DNA from 4 places in the Streptomyces sp. NPDC023723 genome. Region 2 is predicted to be linked to each of the others. Evidence: riboswitches for the same ligand, from Rfam matches in the RefSeq annotation. Region 2 holds a riboswitch; each other region holds the start of a gene.

Region 1 (4,202 bases), on a different contig from region 2:
GCTCCAGCGGCACCGCATCCTCACCCAGGTCTCGGGTGACCACCTGGAGGTCATCAAGCTCATCCCGCCGCTGGTCGTGGGGGAGCGGGAGGTGGACCGGTTCGTGGACGCCTTCACCGAGGTCATGGACGACGCGCACAGCGGCGGCGGCCTGATGTGGGACTTCGGCAAGACGCTGGTGAAGCAGGCGGTGGCGCACCGCTGAGCCCGGCCCCTTTTGCCTGTGGGGCAAAAAAGTTGTCCCACAGGCAAGGGTGCGGCTGAATGGAGGGCATGAGCCCTTCGGAAGCCCCGGGCCCCTCGGACACCGAGCCGGCGGCGGATCTGACCGCCGTCGCCCCCCAGCTCCGCGCGCTGCGCCGCCGCGCCTCCCTCACCCTGGAGGCCGCGGCCCGCGCCGCCGGACTCTCCCCGGCGCACCTCTCCCGGCTGGAGACCGGACAGCGCCAGCCCTCGCTGCCCATGCTGCTGGCGCTGGCCCGTATCTACGGTACGACCGTCTCGGACCTGCTCGGTGAGACGGCCGCCGAGCGGGACGCCGTGGTCCGCGCCGCCGACACGGAACCGACCGCCGCGGGCGGCTGGACGTACTGGCCGGCCGGCGCGCCCGGCCGCGGCATGCAGGCCCTCAGGGTCCAGGTGCCGTACGGCTCCCAGGGCGACATCGTGCGGGTGCACCCCGGCGAGGAGTGGCTGTACGTGCTCGGCGGCCGGCTGCGGCTGCGGCTCGGCGACACCACCCAGCTGCTGACCCGCGGGGACAGCGCGCACTTCGACTCGCTGACCCCGCACCGCATCGCGGCCCAGGACCCGGACGGGGTCGAGCTGCTGTTCGTCCACACCCTGCTGCAGAGCCCCACGGCCACGCTGTGCCTGGGCCCCACCGAGGGAGTCACGCCATGAGCGACATCGAGGAGAAGTTCCCCCGCGCCCTGTGGGTGCGGCTCATCATCTACATCGCCGTGGGCCATGTCTTCGCGGCCTTCGTGTACTTGCTCTTCGAGGTGGGCGCGAAGTGACGTGCCGCGCGGGGCGGCTCAGCCGAGCAGGCGGTCGCGCAGCCGCTCCCGGGTCCCGGGGGTGATCCCGAGCCCTCGCTCCAGGTAGGCGTCGACGCCGCCCCAGGTCCGCTCGACGGTCTCGAACGCGGCCGTCAGATACTCGGCGCGCGCGTCGAACAGGGGGCTCAGTAGCTCCATGACCTCGGCGGAGTAGGCCGACTCCGAGGTGCCGCTGCGCTTCACCCGGTACCGGCGGTGCTTCTCGTTGGACTTCAGGTAGTCCTCGACGATCGCGTCCCGTTCGACGCCCAGCGCGAGCAGTGTCACCGCGATGGACAGGCCCGCGCGGTCCTTGCCGGCCGCGCAGTGCATCAGGGCTGGGACGCTGTCCTCGGCCAGCGCGTGCAGCACCCGGGAGTGCTCGGCGGTGCGGTCCGTGATGATCGAGCGGTACGAGGCGATCATCCGGTCCGCGCCCTTGTCGTCCGCGAGGATCTCGCGCAGCTGGTCGAGGTCGCCGTCGCGGACCATCTTCCAGAACTCGGCGCCGTCGGCGGGGTCGGACAGCGGCAGGTTCAGGTTGCGCACGCCCGGCAGGGTCACGTCGGGGCCTTCGAGCTTCTGGTCGGCCGCGTTGCGGAAGTCGAAGACGGTGTGCAGGCCGAGGCCCGCGAGGAACGCCGCGTCCTCGGCGGTCGCGTGGGCGAGGTGGCCGCTGCGGAACAGCACGCCGAACCGCACCCGCCGTCCGTCGGTGGCCGGCAGCCCGCCGACGTCACGGAAGTTACGCACCCCGGCCAGCTCCGGCTCGGTCGACGGGACCTGTTGCGTCATGGAGGCTCCTCACGGTCGCGCACACCGCCGCGGCTCAGCGGTCCGCACGGACCGACGATACGGCATGGCCCCGCCCGGACCCGGCCGTGTTCCGAGGTCCCGCCGACCGCCCCGGGACCGGACCGACCAGGGTGCCGGCCGCGCCGCGAGGGCGTCGTACGCAAGGCCGATCTGACCGTTCAGTCCCAATGAATAGGAATTGGGTAATTTACCTCAACGTGCCCCTGTCTAGCGGTATATGAGCCGGGGCGGGTGAGCAGCGTCATATCCGTACCTGGTGGTGACGAGGCGCCTTTCGCCATGCGCACGTAATCGACGTGCTCCTGAAGGGTTTTAGCGGAAGGGTGAAGATCCTTAATCCACGGAGAGTGACCGGGAATTGGGCGGCCATTCCGGCACCGCGCGAAGTACCGGCCGGCATCGGCTTGTCCACGCGCGTCCCCGTCGCTTACGTTCACCACCGATCCGGACGGACGCCTAATCCTGCCGCCGCCCGGAGACCGCACCCACTCACCACCCGTATTCGGCAGGAGCGGGGGACCCACAGGTAAAACCGCCTGTTCCGGTTCCCGGGACGGCTAGGGGTAAAGCCGCGCCTTTTCCGGCGCGGCCGGGCAGCTCCAGCCCGCACCCGACAGCTCACCTCGCAGGCGCCGGAGAGGAATTCGTCATGCCCGCAAAGGGTAAGCACCGCCGTACCAGGACCCAGCGCCTGACCCGCACGCTCGCCGTCGCCACGACCGGCGGCGCCGCACTCGCCCTGCCGCTCATCGGGGCGGCCGGCGCGCACGCCGCCCAGTCCGACTCCGCCCAGACCGCGCAGACCTACACCGTGCGCGCCGGTGACTCGCTGGCGAAGATCGCCGACGCGCAGCACGTCAGCGGCGGCTGGAAGAAGCTCTACGAGGACAACCGCGACGCCGTCGGCGCGGACCCCTCGCTGATCCGCCCCGGCCTGAAGCTCACCGTCGGCGCCGAGGCCGAGGCGTCCACCCAGTCCAAGGACGCCGCGGCGGACAGCGCGTCCGCCACGGCCGAGAAGAAGACGGCGCAGCCCGCGGCGGACACCTCCACCGCGTCCACCGGCTTCGTCGCTCCCGTCGACGGCGCCACCGAGGGCACCCCGTACCACCAGTCCGGCAGCATGTGGTCCAGCGGCTACCACACCGGCACCGACTTCGTCGTCCCGACCGGCACCTCGGTGAAGGCGGTCGGCGCGGGCACCGTCGTCACGGCCGGCTGGGGCGGCGCGTACGGCAACCAGGTCGTCATCAAGCTCGCCGACGGCTACTACGCCCAGTACGCCCACCTGTCCTCGATCTCCGTCTCCAGCGGCGACGCGGTGACGGCGGGACAGCAGCTCGGCCTCTCCGGTGCCACCGGCAACGTGACCGGCCCGCACCTGCACTTCGAGATCCGCACCACGCCGGACTACGGCTCGGACATCGACCCGCTCGCCTACCTGCGGTCGCAGGGCGTCTCCGTCTGACGCCGCCCGACCCAGCCCCGCGCTCATCGAAGGCCGGACCCCGATCCCCGGGTCCGGCCTTCGGTGTTGTGACCTGTGGAACGGCGCTCACTTATTCCGGAATTGGCCAACACTTTAGGAGTGGCCTTTCTCACCGCTCGTCAACCCCGTCCTACGGTCGCGTAGGTCACAATCCAAGGTGAATCATGGGTCGACGTGGCAGACGATTCGAGAAGTGAGAAGAGTGCCGGCAAGGCAGTGATCGGGTCGTACGTGGCGCTGGGGGACAGCTTCACCGAGGGGGTCGGCGACCGCGGCCCCGACGGGGCGTTCGTCGGCTGGGCCGACCGCTTCGCCGTCCTGCTCGCGGACCGGCGGCCCGAGGGCGACTTCACGTACACCAACCTCGCCGTACGCGGGAAGCTGCTCGACCAGATCGTGGCGGACCAGGTGCCCAGGGCGGCCCGGCTCGCACCGGACCTGGTCTCCTTCTGCGCGGGCGGCAACGACATCATCCGGCCCGGCACCGACCCGGACGAGCTGGCCGAGCGGTTCGAGCGGGCGGTCGCCGCACTCACCGCCACGGCCGGCACCGTCATGGTGACCACCGGCTTCGACACCCGCCGGGTGCCCGTCCTCAAGCACCTGCGGGGCAAGATCGCCACGTACAACGGACATGTGCGGGCCGTCGCCGACCGCTACGGCTGCCCGGTGCTCGACCTGTGGTCGCTGCGCAGCATCCAGGACCGCCGTGCCTGGGACACCGACCGGCTGCACCTCTCGCCCGAGGGGCACACCCGGGTGGCGCTGCGGGCCGGCCAGCTGCTCGGTCTGCCGGTGCCGGCCGACCCGGAACAGCCCTGGCCGCCGCTGCCGCCGCGCGGCACCCTCGACATCCG
Region 2 (4,202 bases):
GGCGGGGCGTACCCCGACCCGTAGGGGACGGGGTGTCAGCCGGCCCGGTGCACGACCGCGTCGCACAGCTCGACCAGCGCCGTCTTCGCGTCGCAGGCCGGCAGCGGGGCCAGTGCCGCGCGGGCCTCCTCCGCGTAGCGGACGGTGTCCCGCCGGGCCTGTTCCAGGGCCGGGTGGGCGCGCAGCAGGCGCAGCGCCTCGGCGTGCCGGTCGTCGTCGGTGAGGTCGGAGGCGAGCAGCTCGCACAGGGCGAGGTCCTCGGCCAGTCCCAGCCGGGCGGCGCGCTCACGCAGCCGCAGCACCGGGAGGGTCGCGATGCCCTCGCGCAGGTCGGTGCCGGGGGTCTTGCCGGACTCGTCGGGGTCGGAGGCGATGTCCAGCACGTCGTCCGCGAGCTGGAAGGCGACGCCGAGCCGCTCGCCGTACTGGGTGAGGACGTCGACGACCGTCTCGTCGGCGCCGGACATCATCGCGCCGAACCGGCAGGAGACCGCCACCAGCGAGCCGGTCTTGCCGCCCAGCACGTCCAGGTAGTGCTCGACCGGGTCCCGGCCGTCCTGCGGTCCCGCGGTCTCCAGGATCTGGCCGGTGACCAGCCGCTCGAACGCCAGGGCCTGCACCCGGACCGCCTCCGGGCCGAGATCGGCGAGGATCTGCGAGGCCCGGGCGAAGAGGAAGTCGCCGGTCAGCACGGCGACCGAGTTGTCCCAGCGGGTGTTGGCGCTGGGCACCCCGCGGCGCACCGCGGCCTCGTCCATCACGTCGTCGTGGTAGAGCGTGGCGAGGTGGGTCAGCTCCACGACGACGGCCGAGGGCACGATGCCCGGGGCGTGGCGGTCGCCGAACTGGGCCGCGAGCATCACCAGCAGCGGCCGGAACCGCTTGCCGCCGGCCCGCACCAGGTGCTGGGCGGCCTCCGTGATGAAGGGCACCTCGCTCTTGGTTGCCTCCAGCAGCCCTTCCTCGACTGCCGCCATTCCGGCCTGGACATCGGCTTCCAGAGCCTGGTCCCGCACGCTCAGCCCGAACGGCCCGACGACGGTCACGAGGGGTCTCCTGTCTGCTGGTGTCTACTCGCGGTTACACGGCTGGTCGATAGGTCGCTGCCATCACTCAAGTCAGCGTATCCGGTCACCTTTCGATCACCGATAGCGCCCACCGTTACAGGCCGGTCGGTATCAGATCATGAACTGTATGTTTTTGATCAGGCGATATGAGCGGACATGGATTGACATCACGGATCCCACCACCCCTCCCAACGTCGTGCGACCCGGGAACGTCACCCATTCGACCTATGGACCTCCGTTCCCACTTTCGGGCGAGTGACGCGGGCCGCCCCGCCACCACTGGCCCATAAAGCATGAGTTGGCCTTATTGCCCGATTTGCCTTACTTGTCGACGCCAGTGAGTTGACTCACGCTGTCGCCCGACCGCGCGGCACCGCCCGTACAGCATCCATCCCGTTGCCCCGTAAGCCAGTTGACCCTTGCCATTAGCAAAGGATCAAGCACCCCAAATGCCTCAGATCAAGGTCAACATGCACGTTAGGTGATTCCGGCACTTGTTCCGGACATGTGCTGTCGCATACGTTCCCGGCCTGTCGAGCGGACGCCGAATCCTGCCACCGCCCGACGCACCCACATCCGACTCATTCACGGCAGGAGCGGGGGACCCAGGTAAGTCGCCGCGCCGGTCCACCGGACCGGGGCGGCTCGGGGTGAAGCCGGGCCCGACAGGGCACGGCCGGGCACCTTTCCGCCCGAACCCGACAGCTCACCTCGCAGGCGTATGGAGAGGACCGCATCATGCCTGCAAAGGGCCTCCGGCACGCCGCCGGGACCAACCGACTCGTCCGCAAGCTCGCCCTCGCCGGGGCCGGCGCGGCCGTGCTCGCACTGCCGATCGCCGGCGCCACCAGCGCGTCCGCCGCCACCCCGGCCGCCGACTCGACCACGGCGACCACCACGGCCGCGATGACCGCGGCGAACGGCTACAGCAACAACCTCGACGGCTGGATCCGCCAGTCGCTCGACATCATGGCCGACAAGGGCATCCCGGGCTCGTACAACGGCATCTACCGCAACATCATGCGGGAGTCGTCCGGCAACCAGTTCGCCATCAACAACTGGGACATCAACGCCGTCAACGGCACCCCGTCCAAGGGCCTGCTCCAGGTCATCCAGCCCACCTTCGACGCCTACCACGTCGACGGCACCTCCTGGGACCTGTACGACCCGGTCGCCAACATCACCGCCGCCTGCAACTACGCGGCCGACCGGTACGGCTCGATGGACAACGTCTACAGCGCGTACTGAGCCCGGCGTCGCACAAAGAGGCACGCGAAGAGTCACGTGAAGAGTCACGTGAAGAGTCGTTCGAGGACGACGGCCACGCCGTCGTCCTCGTTCGACGTGGTGACCTCGTCGGCGACCGCCCGCAGTTCCGGGTGGGCGCCGGCCATGGCGACGCCGTGCGCCGCCCACAGGAACATCGGGATGTCGTTGGGCATGTCCCCGAAGGCAACCGTCCGCCGCGGGCTCAGCCCCAGGTGCTCCGCCGCCAGCGCCAGACCGGTCGCCTTGGTGACGCCGCTGGGCTGGAGCTCGACCGTCCCCGGCCCCGACATGGTGACCGTGGCGAGCGAGCCGACCACCGCGCGGGCCGTCCTCGCCAGCTCGTCGTCGGACAGCCAGGGGTGGCGCAGCAGCACCTTGCTGATGGGCGCCGCCCACAGGTCGTCGCGCCGGTCCACCCGCACGGCGGGCAGCGTCGGGTGCGGCATCAGGTACCCGGGCTCGATCAGCGTGAGCCCCGCCACCCCGTCCTGGTCGACGGCCGCGTGCACCTGGCCCACCTCGGCCTCGATCTTGCCGAGCGCGGTCTCGGCCAGCTCCCGGTCCAAGGTGACCGACCACAGCAGCCGGTCCGCGCCGGCGTCGTACACCTGCGCGCCCTGGCCGCACACCGCGAGCCCCCCGCAGCCGAGGTCGCCGAGCAGCGGGCGCACTCGCGGCGCCGGGCGGCCCGTCACCACCAGGTGGTGCGCCCCCGCCGCGGCCACCCGGCCGAGCGCGGCGAGCGACCGCTCGGAGACGGTGTCGTCGCCGCGCAGCAGCGTTCCGTCCAGATCGGTGGCGACGAGTGCGTATGCGGTGGGGTCCATGATCAGAGAATACGGACATCGCGCGCTCCCGACTCACCCTCGGCAGCCACTCGTTCACCGGTCCACATGTCCGAAAGCTGTCGCATCACCGGCTAAAGGCAGTTAAAGCGCTGTGCACCGGTTGGCAACAACATGCTCCGCTCTCTACCCTCCGAGCGGCCCCAGAGGTACCTTCCTTCTGTTTAGGGGGACTTGATCGGGGGGTCGGGTTGAGCAGTGGACGCATTCGGGTGCTGAGGCCTGGGGAACTGGGCGAGGGGGAACGGGAGCACTGGCGTGAGCTGCGCGCCAAGTCGCACGCCCCTCGCAACCCCTTCATGGAACCGGAGTTCACCGAAGCCGTGGGCCGGGTCCGGCCGCGGGCGCGGGTGGCGGTGCTCCACGACGGCGGCGAACCGGCCGGTTTCCTGCCGTACGAGCGCGGCCCGCTGGGGCAGGGCCGGGCCATCGGTCTCGGGGTGTCGGACTGCCAGGGAGCGGTACTGCGCCAGGGCCCGCTTCCGGACCCGCGCCAGCTGCTGCGCGCCTGCGGGCTGTCGAGCTTCGCCTACGACAACCTGGAGGCGGACCAGGGACTGTTCACGCCGTACGCCGCCCAGGAGTACGCCTCGCACGTCATCGACGTCGCGAACGGCTACCCGGCGTACGAGCGCGCGCTGCGCGCCCGGTCGCCGAAGTTCCTCAAGACCACCCTGGCCAAGGAACGCCGGCTCGGCCGCCAGGTCGGGGACGTGCGCTTCGTGTTCGACGAGCGCGACCCGGCCGCGCTGCGCACGCTGATGGCGTGGAAGTCGGCGCAGTACCGCAGGACCGGCCGCCGCGACCGGTTCGCGCAGCGCTGGATCACCGAGCTCGTCGGCCGGCTCGCCGCCACCCGCACCCCGGAGTGCGCCGGCACGCTGTCCGTCCTCTACGCCGCGGGGCGGCCGGTCGCCGCCCACTTCGGACTGCGCTCGTCGACCGTCCTGGCCTGCTGGTTCCCGGCGTACGACGTGACGGTCGCGAAGTACTCGCCGGGACTGGTGCTGCATCTGCGGAT
Region 3 (4,202 bases), on a different contig from region 2:
AGCGCGCCGACCCGGGCGACGACCTGATCTCGGGCCTGATCCGCGCCTCCGACCACGGCGAGCACCTCACCGAGAACGAGGCCGCCGCGATGGCCTTCATCCTCCTCTTCGCCGGCTTCGAGACCACCGTCAACCTCATCGGCAACGGCACGTACGCCCTGCTCACCCACCCCGAACAGCGCCGCCGCCTCCAGGACTCCCTCGCCGCCGGGGAACGCGGCCTGCTGGCGACCGGCGTCGAGGAACTCCTGCGCTACGACGGCCCGGTGGAACTGGCCACCTGGCGGTTCGCCACCCGGCCGCTGACTCTCGCGGGCCAGGACATCGCCGTCGGCGACCCGGTGCTCGTCGTGCTCGCCGCCGCCGACCGGGACCCGGCCCGCTTCACCGACCCGGACACCCTCGACCTCGCCCGCCGGGACAGCCAGCACCTCGGCTACGGCCACGGCATCCACTACTGCCTGGGCGCCCCGCTGGCCCGCCTGGAGGGCCAGACCGCGCTCGCCACGCTCCTGACCCGGCTGCCCGACCTGCGTCTGGCCGCCGACCCGGCCGAACTGCGCTGGCGCGGCGGACTCATCATGCGCGGTCTGCGCATCCTGCCGGTGGCGTTCACCCCGGGCGCCGGGAACAGCTCGTCGCAGACGCAAAGGTGACACGCGCTCAGCTCTGTGATCTCCATGTGATCTACACGGCATGAACTTGTGATGAGTGATCGTATGCCTATACGTTCACGGATCAGCGCGGCACCGAGCACCAATCGCCGTGCGGGCCCTGCTGTCTTGTGAAAGGTCTCCGCATGCTCTCCGGGAACGGCCGACACCGTCGCCCCCGCCAGGCCCCGGCCCTGGTCGTCGCTGCCGGAGTCACCGGCTCCGCCATCGCGATCCCGCTCCTCGGAGCCACCGGCGCGCACGCGGCCGACGGTACGACCTGGGACCGTGTCGCCGAGTGCGAGACCGGCGGCGCGTGGAGCCAGAACGGCGGCAACGGCTACTACGGCGGTTTGCAGATGTCCCAGGAGGACTGGGAGGCGTACGGCGGCCTCGCCTACGCCACCAGCGCCGACCAGGCCAGCCGCTCCCAGCAGATCCGGGTGGCCGAGAAGCTTCTGGCGGCCCAGGGCATCGCCGCCTGGCCGACCTGCGGGCTGCTGGCGGGCCTGGACGGCAGCGCTTCGGACGATTCCTCCGAGTCCGCGACGTCGGACACGGACTCGGGTGATTCATCCAGTTCATCTGGTTCATCTGGTTCGTCTGATTCCTCCGCCTCGTCCGACGCGTCCGACTCGACCGGCTCCTCGGCTGACTCTTCGACCGGTTCCGGCTCCGACTCCGGTTCCGGCTCCGGCTCCTCGGCGTCCCCGTCGGCCACCGACTCCACGGACTCCAGCGACTCCGCCGACTCCACGGACAGTGGCGACGAATCGTCCAAGTCCGGCACATCGTCCGAATCCGCCTCCCCCACCGGCGAGGCGAGCGACGCGCCCACCACCAAGAGCGACACCGCGGGCATCGGTGACAGCGCCGACAACCTCGAACCCAGCCCCGGCACTTCGAGCCTCACCGACACCGGCGCCGGCCGGCACCGGGGCGGCAGCGCGGACGACGAGACGGCGAGCGGACGTTCGGAGTCGGCCTCCGGGCGGCACGCCTCGCGCGACGACGAGACGGCGCGGGACGCGGGCGACGGGACGTACACCGTGCGCGCCGGCGACAACCTCTGGGCCATCGCCGACTCCCTTGACCTCGCCGGGGGATGGTCCTCCCTCTATGCCGAGAACAAGGACACTGTCGGCGCCGATCCCGATCACATCCTGCCCGGTCAGAAGCTTGCGGTTGGGGTCGAACCGGTCGAAAAGCAGCGGTAGTTCGCGTCACGGTTCGGGCTGAATGTCCGTATTAAACGCCGTGAGAGATAGGTCTCAGAAGCCCTGATCGTCTTTGTAAATCCGCCCGGGTCCTGTCTACGGTCAGGACCGCTCGCCATCGCGGGCCCCGGCCGCCGCAACGCCGAATCCTGCCAGCGGCAGCCCGGGAACAGTCGTCGCGCAAGCGCCGAAGGCAGGAGCGGGGGACCCAAGGTAGGTGCCGCACCGGGCAGTTGAGCCGGAGCGGCTAGGGGTGAAGCCGTGTCCGCGCGTAATACGCAAGTGACACGGCCGGGCAACCGAACCGGCCCGAACCCGACAGCTCACCTCGCAGGCGTCGGTGAGGGGATCAACCATGCTGTTTTCCAGCAAGGGCAAGCACCGTCGTCCGTCCAAGGCCACTCGCGCCATCGCCATAGCCGGCGTGGCCGGTGCCGCCGTCGCCGTCCCGCTGATGGGGGCGGGCAGCGCCTCCGCCGCCTCCGAGTCCGAGTGGGACACCGTCGCCCAGTGCGAGTCCGGCGGCAACTGGTCCATCAACACCGGCAACGGCTACTACGGCGGCCTCCAGTTCTCCTCCTCCACCTGGTCGGCCTACGGCGGCACGCAGTACGCCTCCAGCGCCGACCAGGCCAGCAAGGACCAGCAGATCCAGGTCGCCGAGAAGGTCCTCGCGGCTCAGGGCAAGGGCGCCTGGCCGAGCTGCGGCACCGGCCTGTCGGGCGCCGGCGGCTACACCGGCTCCTCCGACGAGAGCCAGAGCAGCGGGTCCAGCAGCAGCTCCAGCGGCTCCAGCAGCTCCACCGAGACCCGTGAGACCCAGGAGCAGCCGGCCTCCCGCTCCCAGGAGCGTCCGGCGGCCGAGACCACGCAGCAGTCCGACAAGACCGTCACCACCCCGACCGGCAAGAAGGTCGAGAAGGGCGACGGCGAGTACAAGGTGGTCAAGGGCGACACCCTCAGCTCGATCGCCGGGGCGCACGACGTCGACGGCGGCTGGGCGAAGCTGTTCAAGCTGAACGGCGACATCGTCGACGACGCCGACCTGATCTACCCGGGCCAGCAGCTGCACCTCAGCTGAGGCTCGTCCCGACTCCCCGCCCCGGTGCGTGTTCCCCCGTACGCACCGGGGCGGGGCCATGTCCGGTTCGCGGCAGTCTTTTGTTCCGTTCGGAAACAATTTACTCTCGGTTCCGTACAACGGGTGGGTGACCGGCTGGCCGATCGCCCGGAGCCGGTTAGGCTCGGACCCGCAGAGCCGCTGCGTGCCGCGCACCCGCGTCACACAGATGCGTCACACCGAAGCGTCACATTGAAGAAGGAGATGCTCGTGCCGTCCATCGACGTCGTCGTAGCCCGGGAAATCCTGGACTCCCGAGGCAACCCCACGGTCGAGGTCGAGGTCGGCCTCGACGACGGCAGCACGGGTCGTGCCGCCGTTCCGTCCGGCGCCTCCACCGGTGCCTTCGAGGCCATCGAGCTGCGGGACGGCGACGCCAACCGCTACCTCGGCAAGGGTGTCGAGAAGGCCGTCCTCGCCGTCATCGAGCAGATCGGCCCGGAGCTGGTCGGCTACGACGCCACCGAGCAGCGGCTGATCGACCAGGCCATGTTCGACCTGGACGCCACCGACAACAAGGGCTCGCTCGGCGCCAACGCCATCCTCGGCGTCTCCCTGGCCGTCGCGCACGCCGCCTCCGAGGCGTCCGACCTGCCGCTGTTCCGCTACCTGGGCGGCCCGAACGCGCACCTGCTGCCCGTTCCGATGATGAACATCCTGAACGGCGGCTCGCACGCCGACTCCAACGTGGACATCCAGGAGTTCATGATCGCCCCGATCGGCGCGGAGTCCTTCTCCGAGGCGCTGCGCTGGGGCGCCGAGGTCTACCACACGCTGAAGAAGGTCCTGAAGAACAAGGGCCTGTCCACCGGTCTCGGCGACGAGGGCGGCTTCGCCCCGAACCTGGACTCCAACCGCGCCGCCCTCGACCTCATCCTCGAGGCGATCAAGGAAGCCGGTTACACCCCCGGCGAGCAGATCGCCCTCGCCCTGGACGTGGCCGCCTCCGAGTTCTACAAGGACGGCGTCTACTCCTTCGAGGGCAAGGAGCGCACCGCCGCCGAGATGACGGACTACTACGCCGAGCTGGTCGAGGCGTACCCGCTGGTCTCCATCGAGGACCCGCTGTTCGAGGACGACTGGGACGGCTGGAAGACCATCACCGAGCGCCTCGGCGACCAGGTCCAGCTGGTCGGCGACGACCTGTTCGTCACCAACCCGGAGCGCCTGGCCCGCGGCATCGAGGAGGGCGCGGCCAACGCGCTGCTGGTC
Region 4 (4,202 bases), on a different contig from region 2:
TCACCTGAAGGGCAGCAACACATGGCTGAGCGCCGCGTCAACGTCGGCTGGGCCGAGGGTCTCCACGCCCGCCCCGCCTCCATCTTCGTCCGGGCCGCCACGGCCACCGGTGTGCCGGTGACGATCGCCAAGGCCGACGGCACCCCCGTCAACGCGGCCTCCATGCTGGCCGTGCTGGGGCTGGGCGCGCAGGGCGGCGAGGAGGTCGTCCTGGCCTCGGACGCCGAGGGCGCGGACGCCGCGCTGGAGCGGCTGGCGAAGCTGGTCGCCGAGGGGCTCGAGGAGCTTCCGGAGACCGTCTGAGCCACCGCGCGCAGCACGGTCAAGCCGTGCCAACCCTTCGGGGACGGCACGGCTTCCGCATTTCCGCACCCGGACGCCGGTAATTCACCGGACCGCTGGCGAAAACATCCGCCGGGTCACGGCAAATAGGCAGCGGAAATAGACCTCGCCGAGGTCTCGCCGAATAGCTCCTCTTTGTATACGGCGGCCGTGTTAATGACGCAGGCTCGGCATGTTTACGGCACGTTGCGAGTTCCTCACACGCTCCGCGCGGTCGGCGGCCGGGGCGAAGCGCAGCCGGTGCGCGGCCGTGGACCGCTCGGTGTGCAGCGCGGTGAGCGACCGGGCCCGCTCGCCGTCGCCCCGGGCCACCGCGTCGACGATCGCGCCGTGCTCCGCCCAGGTGTCCGCCGGGCTGGCCGGCGCCTCCACCGCGTACATCCAGGCGATCCGGTGCCGCAGCTGGGTCAGCGTCGTGGTCAGGGACGCGCTGCCGGCCGCCTGGGCGAGCGTCTCGTGGAACCAGCCGCCCAGCGAGCGCAGGTCGTCGCTGTTGCCCCGCCTGGCCCGCTCCTGGCCCAGCCGCACCAGGCCGCGCAGCACCTTCAGATGGGCCTCGCTGCGCCGCTGGGCGGCCCGGGCGGCGCCGAGCGGTTCCAGCAGCAGCCGCATCTCCAGCAGGTCGGCGGCCTCCTGCTCGGTCGGTTCGGCCACGCACGCGCCCGCGTGCCGCCGGGTCACCACGAAGCCCTCGGCCTCCAGGGTCCGCAGGGCCTCGCGCACCGGGACGCGGGAGACGCCGTAGCGGCGGGCGAGCAGTTCCTCGGTGAGCCGGCTGCCGCGCTCGTAGACACCGGCGACGATGTCGTCCCGGATCGCCGTGCATACCGAGTGCGCCGGAATACGCATGACCGACCTCCGCTTTAATCCCCGTGAAACGTCGACGATTGACGCGTGTTCAGTGACTCTATTGCAATGCGCCGCACTTTCCGATGGGGGGTCGGTTTCGGTGGCTGTTCTTGGGCTGTTTTTGGTCACCTTTAACGCCGAAAGCCCCGGCTCGGGGAGCCGGGGCTTTCGAAGGGGCGTGCGGGGTCAGACGGTGACACCGTGGGAGCGCAGGTAGGCCACGGGGTCGATGTCCGAGCCGTACTCCGGGCCGGTGCGGGCCTCGAAGTGCAGGTGCGGCCCGGTGGCGTTGCCGGTCGCGCCGGAGCGGGCGATCTGCTCGCCGGGGTCGACCGTCTGGCCGACCGAGACCCCGATGGACGACAGGTGGCCGTACTGCGTGTACGTACCGTCGTGCATCTTGATCACGACCTGGTTGCCGTACGCGCCGCCCCAGCCGGCCTCGACGACGGTACCGGCGCCGACCGCGTGGACGGCGGTGCCGGACGCGGCGTGGAAGTCGATGCCGGTGTGGGTGCCGGAGGACCACAGGCCGCTGCTGGCCCGGTAGGCGGTGGAGACGTAGGAGCCGCTGACGGGCGCCACGTAGGTGGTCAGGCGCTTGCGCTCGGCCGCGCGGGCGGCGCGCTCCTTGGCCTCGCGGGCCTGCTCGGCGGCCTCGGCGGCCCGCTGCCGGGCGTCCGCCTCGGCCTTCTCCCGGGCGGCGGCGTCCTCGGCGGCCTGCCGCTGGGCGTCCGCCTGGGCGCCGACCTCCTGGGCCACGGAGTCGCCGAGGGTGATGACCGGGGTGAGGCCGGTGTCCTCGGGGGACGGCTCGGCGGCCAGCGCGGGGGCCGCGAGGGTGCCCAGGACGCCGGTGGTGGTGAGGGTCGCGACACCCGCCGCGCGGACGGTGCTGCGGTGGATCCGGCCGGGACGACGGTGCTTCCCGGTGGCGCGCGTGAACGCCATGTAGAGGCTGGTCCTTTCCTTCCCTCTCGCCTACCGGGTTAGCTGACGGGTTCGGAGCAGGAAGGTCTCCTACGGACCCCCTCGCCTCCGCGCGGGTGTCCGATTCACCCCAGGGACGATGGGTCCCCGGCTCCCCTGGCTCGCGCCGTACGGGGACTCGGCGATGACTGTCCGGTGCCGCGGGTGCGGCGCACTGCCTGACGAACAGCCGGGGAGACGCTAAGCGGGCGTCCGTTCAAGACTCAAACGCAACGGGGTTTTTGTTGCTCATCCCACAGGGCAGACAGGCAACCTCCGGATGAATTCGCCCCATTCGGACATAGGGCGGCTCCGGTGACAGAACAGTCACCGGAGCCGCCCCGCGCGCGCGTGCCGCTACTCGGCGCCGACGACCGTGACTTCGCCGATGCCGAGCGCCTCGACCGGCGCCTTGATCTGCGCCGCGTCGCCCACCAGGACGGTCACCAGGCGGTCCACCGGGAAGGCGTTGACCACCGCCGCGGTGGCCTCCACCGTGCCGGTCGCGGCGAGCCGCTGGTACAGCGTCGCCTGGTAGTCGTCGGGCAGGTACTGCTCGACCTGGTCGGCCAGGGTGCCCGCGACGGCCGCCGCCGTCTCGTACTTCAGCGGCGCGACGCCCACCAGGTTCTGCACGGCGACGTCCCGCTCGGCGTCGGTGAGGCCGTCCTCGGCGAGCGTGCGCAGCACCTTCCACAGGTCGTCGAGGGCCGGCCCGGTGTTCGGGGTGTCGACGGAGCCGCTGATGGCGAGCATCGCGGCACCGGTGCCGTCGGGCGCGGACCGCAGCACCTGACCGAAGGACCGGACGCCGTAGGTGTAGCCCTTCTCCTCGCGCAGGACCCGGTCCAGGCGGGAGGTGAGGGTGCCGCCCAGGCAGTACGTGCCGAGCACCTGCGCGGCCCAGACGCTGTCGTGCCGGTCCGGGCCGGTGCGGCCGATCAGCAGCTGCGTCTGCACCGAGCCGGGGCGGTCCACGATGACGACCCGGCCGGTGTCGTCGGCGGTCACCGGGGGCACCGGGCGCGGCTCGGCGGCCGAGCCGGTCCACGAGCCGAGGGTGTCGGCGAGCAGCGCGTCGAGGTCGACACCGGTGAGGTCGCCGACCACCACGGCGGTGGCGGTGGCGGGGCGTACGTGCTTCTCGTAGAAGGCGCGGACGGCCGCCGAGTCGATGCCGGCGACCGTCTCCTCGGTGCCCTGGCGCGGGCGGGACATCCGGGAGTCCGCCGGGAACAGCTCCTTGGAGAGCTCCTTGGCGGCCCGGCGCGCGGGGTTGGCCAGCTCGTGCGGGATCTCGTCGAGCCGGTTGCGCACCAGGCGCTCGATCTCGCTGTCGGCGAACGCGGGCGCCCTGAGCGCGTCGGCGACCAGACCGAGTGCCTTGGCGAGGCGGGAGACCGGCACTTCGAGGCTGAGGCGGACGCCGGGGTGGTCGGCGTGCGCGTCCAGGGTGGCCCCGCAGCGCTCCAGTTCGGCGGCGAACTCCTCGGCGGTGTGCTTGTCGGTGCCCTCGGAGAAGGCCCGCGCCATGATGGTGGCGACCCCGTCCAGGCCGGCCGGTTCGGCGTCCAGCGGCGCCCGCAGGAACACCTCGACGGCCACCACCTGCTGGCCGGGGCGGTCGCAGCGCAGCAGCGTCAGACCGTTGCCGAGGGTGCCGCGCCCGGGGGCCGGGAAGGCCCAGGGCCTGGGCTCGCCGGCCTGCGGCCGCGGGTGGAATTCCATGGTGGCCAGCTCGGTCACTTGGCCGCCTCCTCGTTCTCGTCGGTGGCGTCGTCGGCGTCGGCCGCCGGGGCGGTGGGCTCGTAGACGAGCACCGCGCGGTTGTCGGGGCGCAGGCGGGCCTTGGCGACCTCCTGGACCTCCTCCCGCGTCACCTCCAGGACGCGCTGTACGGCGGTCAGGGCGAGCTGCGGGTCGCCGAACAGGACGGCGTAGCGGCACAGTTCGTCGGCGCGTCCGGCGACCGTGCCGAGCCGGTCCAGCCACTCGCGCTCCAGCTGGGCCTGGGCCCGCTCCATCTCCTCGGCGGTGGGGCC

What was found. A riboswitch is a leader RNA that binds a small molecule or an ion and turns the genes downstream of it on or off. The one in region 2 is predicted to bind cyclic di-AMP.
Positions count from the first base shown of each region.
Region 1: linked by a shared signal. The riboswitch ahead of AB0G32_RS11840 (peptidoglycan DD-metalloendopeptidase family protein) and the one ahead of AB0G32_RS04290 (transglycosylase SLT domain-containing protein) in region 2 are both predicted to bind cyclic di-AMP.
Region 3: linked by a shared signal. The riboswitch ahead of AB0G32_RS02345 (transglycosylase family protein) and the one ahead of AB0G32_RS04290 (transglycosylase SLT domain-containing protein) in region 2 are both predicted to bind cyclic di-AMP.
Region 4: linked by a shared signal. The riboswitch ahead of AB0G32_RS16325 (M23 family metallopeptidase) and the one ahead of AB0G32_RS04290 (transglycosylase SLT domain-containing protein) in region 2 are both predicted to bind cyclic di-AMP.

Region 1 covers NZ_JBFAAP010000008.1:30,103-34,304, reverse strand. Annotated here, with positions in the region: gene AB0G32_RS11860 (aspartate aminotransferase family protein) at 1-205, shown strand, start outside; gene AB0G32_RS11855 (XRE family transcriptional regulator) at 274-903, shown strand; gene AB0G32_RS11850 (DUF6126 family protein) at 900-1,019, shown strand; gene AB0G32_RS11845 (tyrosine-protein phosphatase) at 1,038-1,835, opposite strand; cyclic di-AMP (ydaO/yuaA leader) riboswitch at 2,340-2,501, shown strand; gene AB0G32_RS11840 (peptidoglycan DD-metalloendopeptidase family protein) at 2,506-3,324, shown strand; gene AB0G32_RS11835 (SGNH/GDSL hydrolase family protein) at 3,562-4,202, shown strand, end outside.
Region 2 covers NZ_JBFAAP010000002.1:312,638-316,839, forward strand. Annotated here, with positions in the region: gene AB0G32_RS04285 (polyprenyl synthetase family protein) at 36-1,046, opposite strand; cyclic di-AMP (ydaO/yuaA leader) riboswitch at 1,635-1,801, shown strand; gene AB0G32_RS04290 (transglycosylase SLT domain-containing protein) at 1,806-2,315, shown strand; gene AB0G32_RS04295 (HAD family hydrolase) at 2,360-3,163, opposite strand; gene AB0G32_RS04300 (GNAT family N-acetyltransferase) at 3,394-4,202, shown strand, end outside.
Region 3 covers NZ_JBFAAP010000001.1:488,470-492,671, forward strand. Annotated here, with positions in the region: partial or broken gene AB0G32_RS02335 (cytochrome P450) at 1-656, shown strand, start outside; gene AB0G32_RS02340 (transglycosylase family protein) at 800-1,870, shown strand; cyclic di-AMP (ydaO/yuaA leader) riboswitch at 2,046-2,222, shown strand; gene AB0G32_RS02345 (transglycosylase family protein) at 2,226-2,951, shown strand; gene eno (phosphopyruvate hydratase) at 3,201-4,202, shown strand, end outside.
Region 4 covers NZ_JBFAAP010000012.1:91,379-95,580, reverse strand. Annotated here, with positions in the region: gene AB0G32_RS16335 (HPr family phosphocarrier protein) at 22-303, shown strand; gene AB0G32_RS16330 (GntR family transcriptional regulator) at 496-1,191, opposite strand; gene AB0G32_RS16325 (M23 family metallopeptidase) at 1,378-2,142, opposite strand; cyclic di-AMP (ydaO/yuaA leader) riboswitch at 2,155-2,315, opposite strand; gene AB0G32_RS16320 (pitrilysin family protein) at 2,518-3,906, opposite strand; gene AB0G32_RS16315 (pitrilysin family protein) at 3,903-4,202, opposite strand, start outside.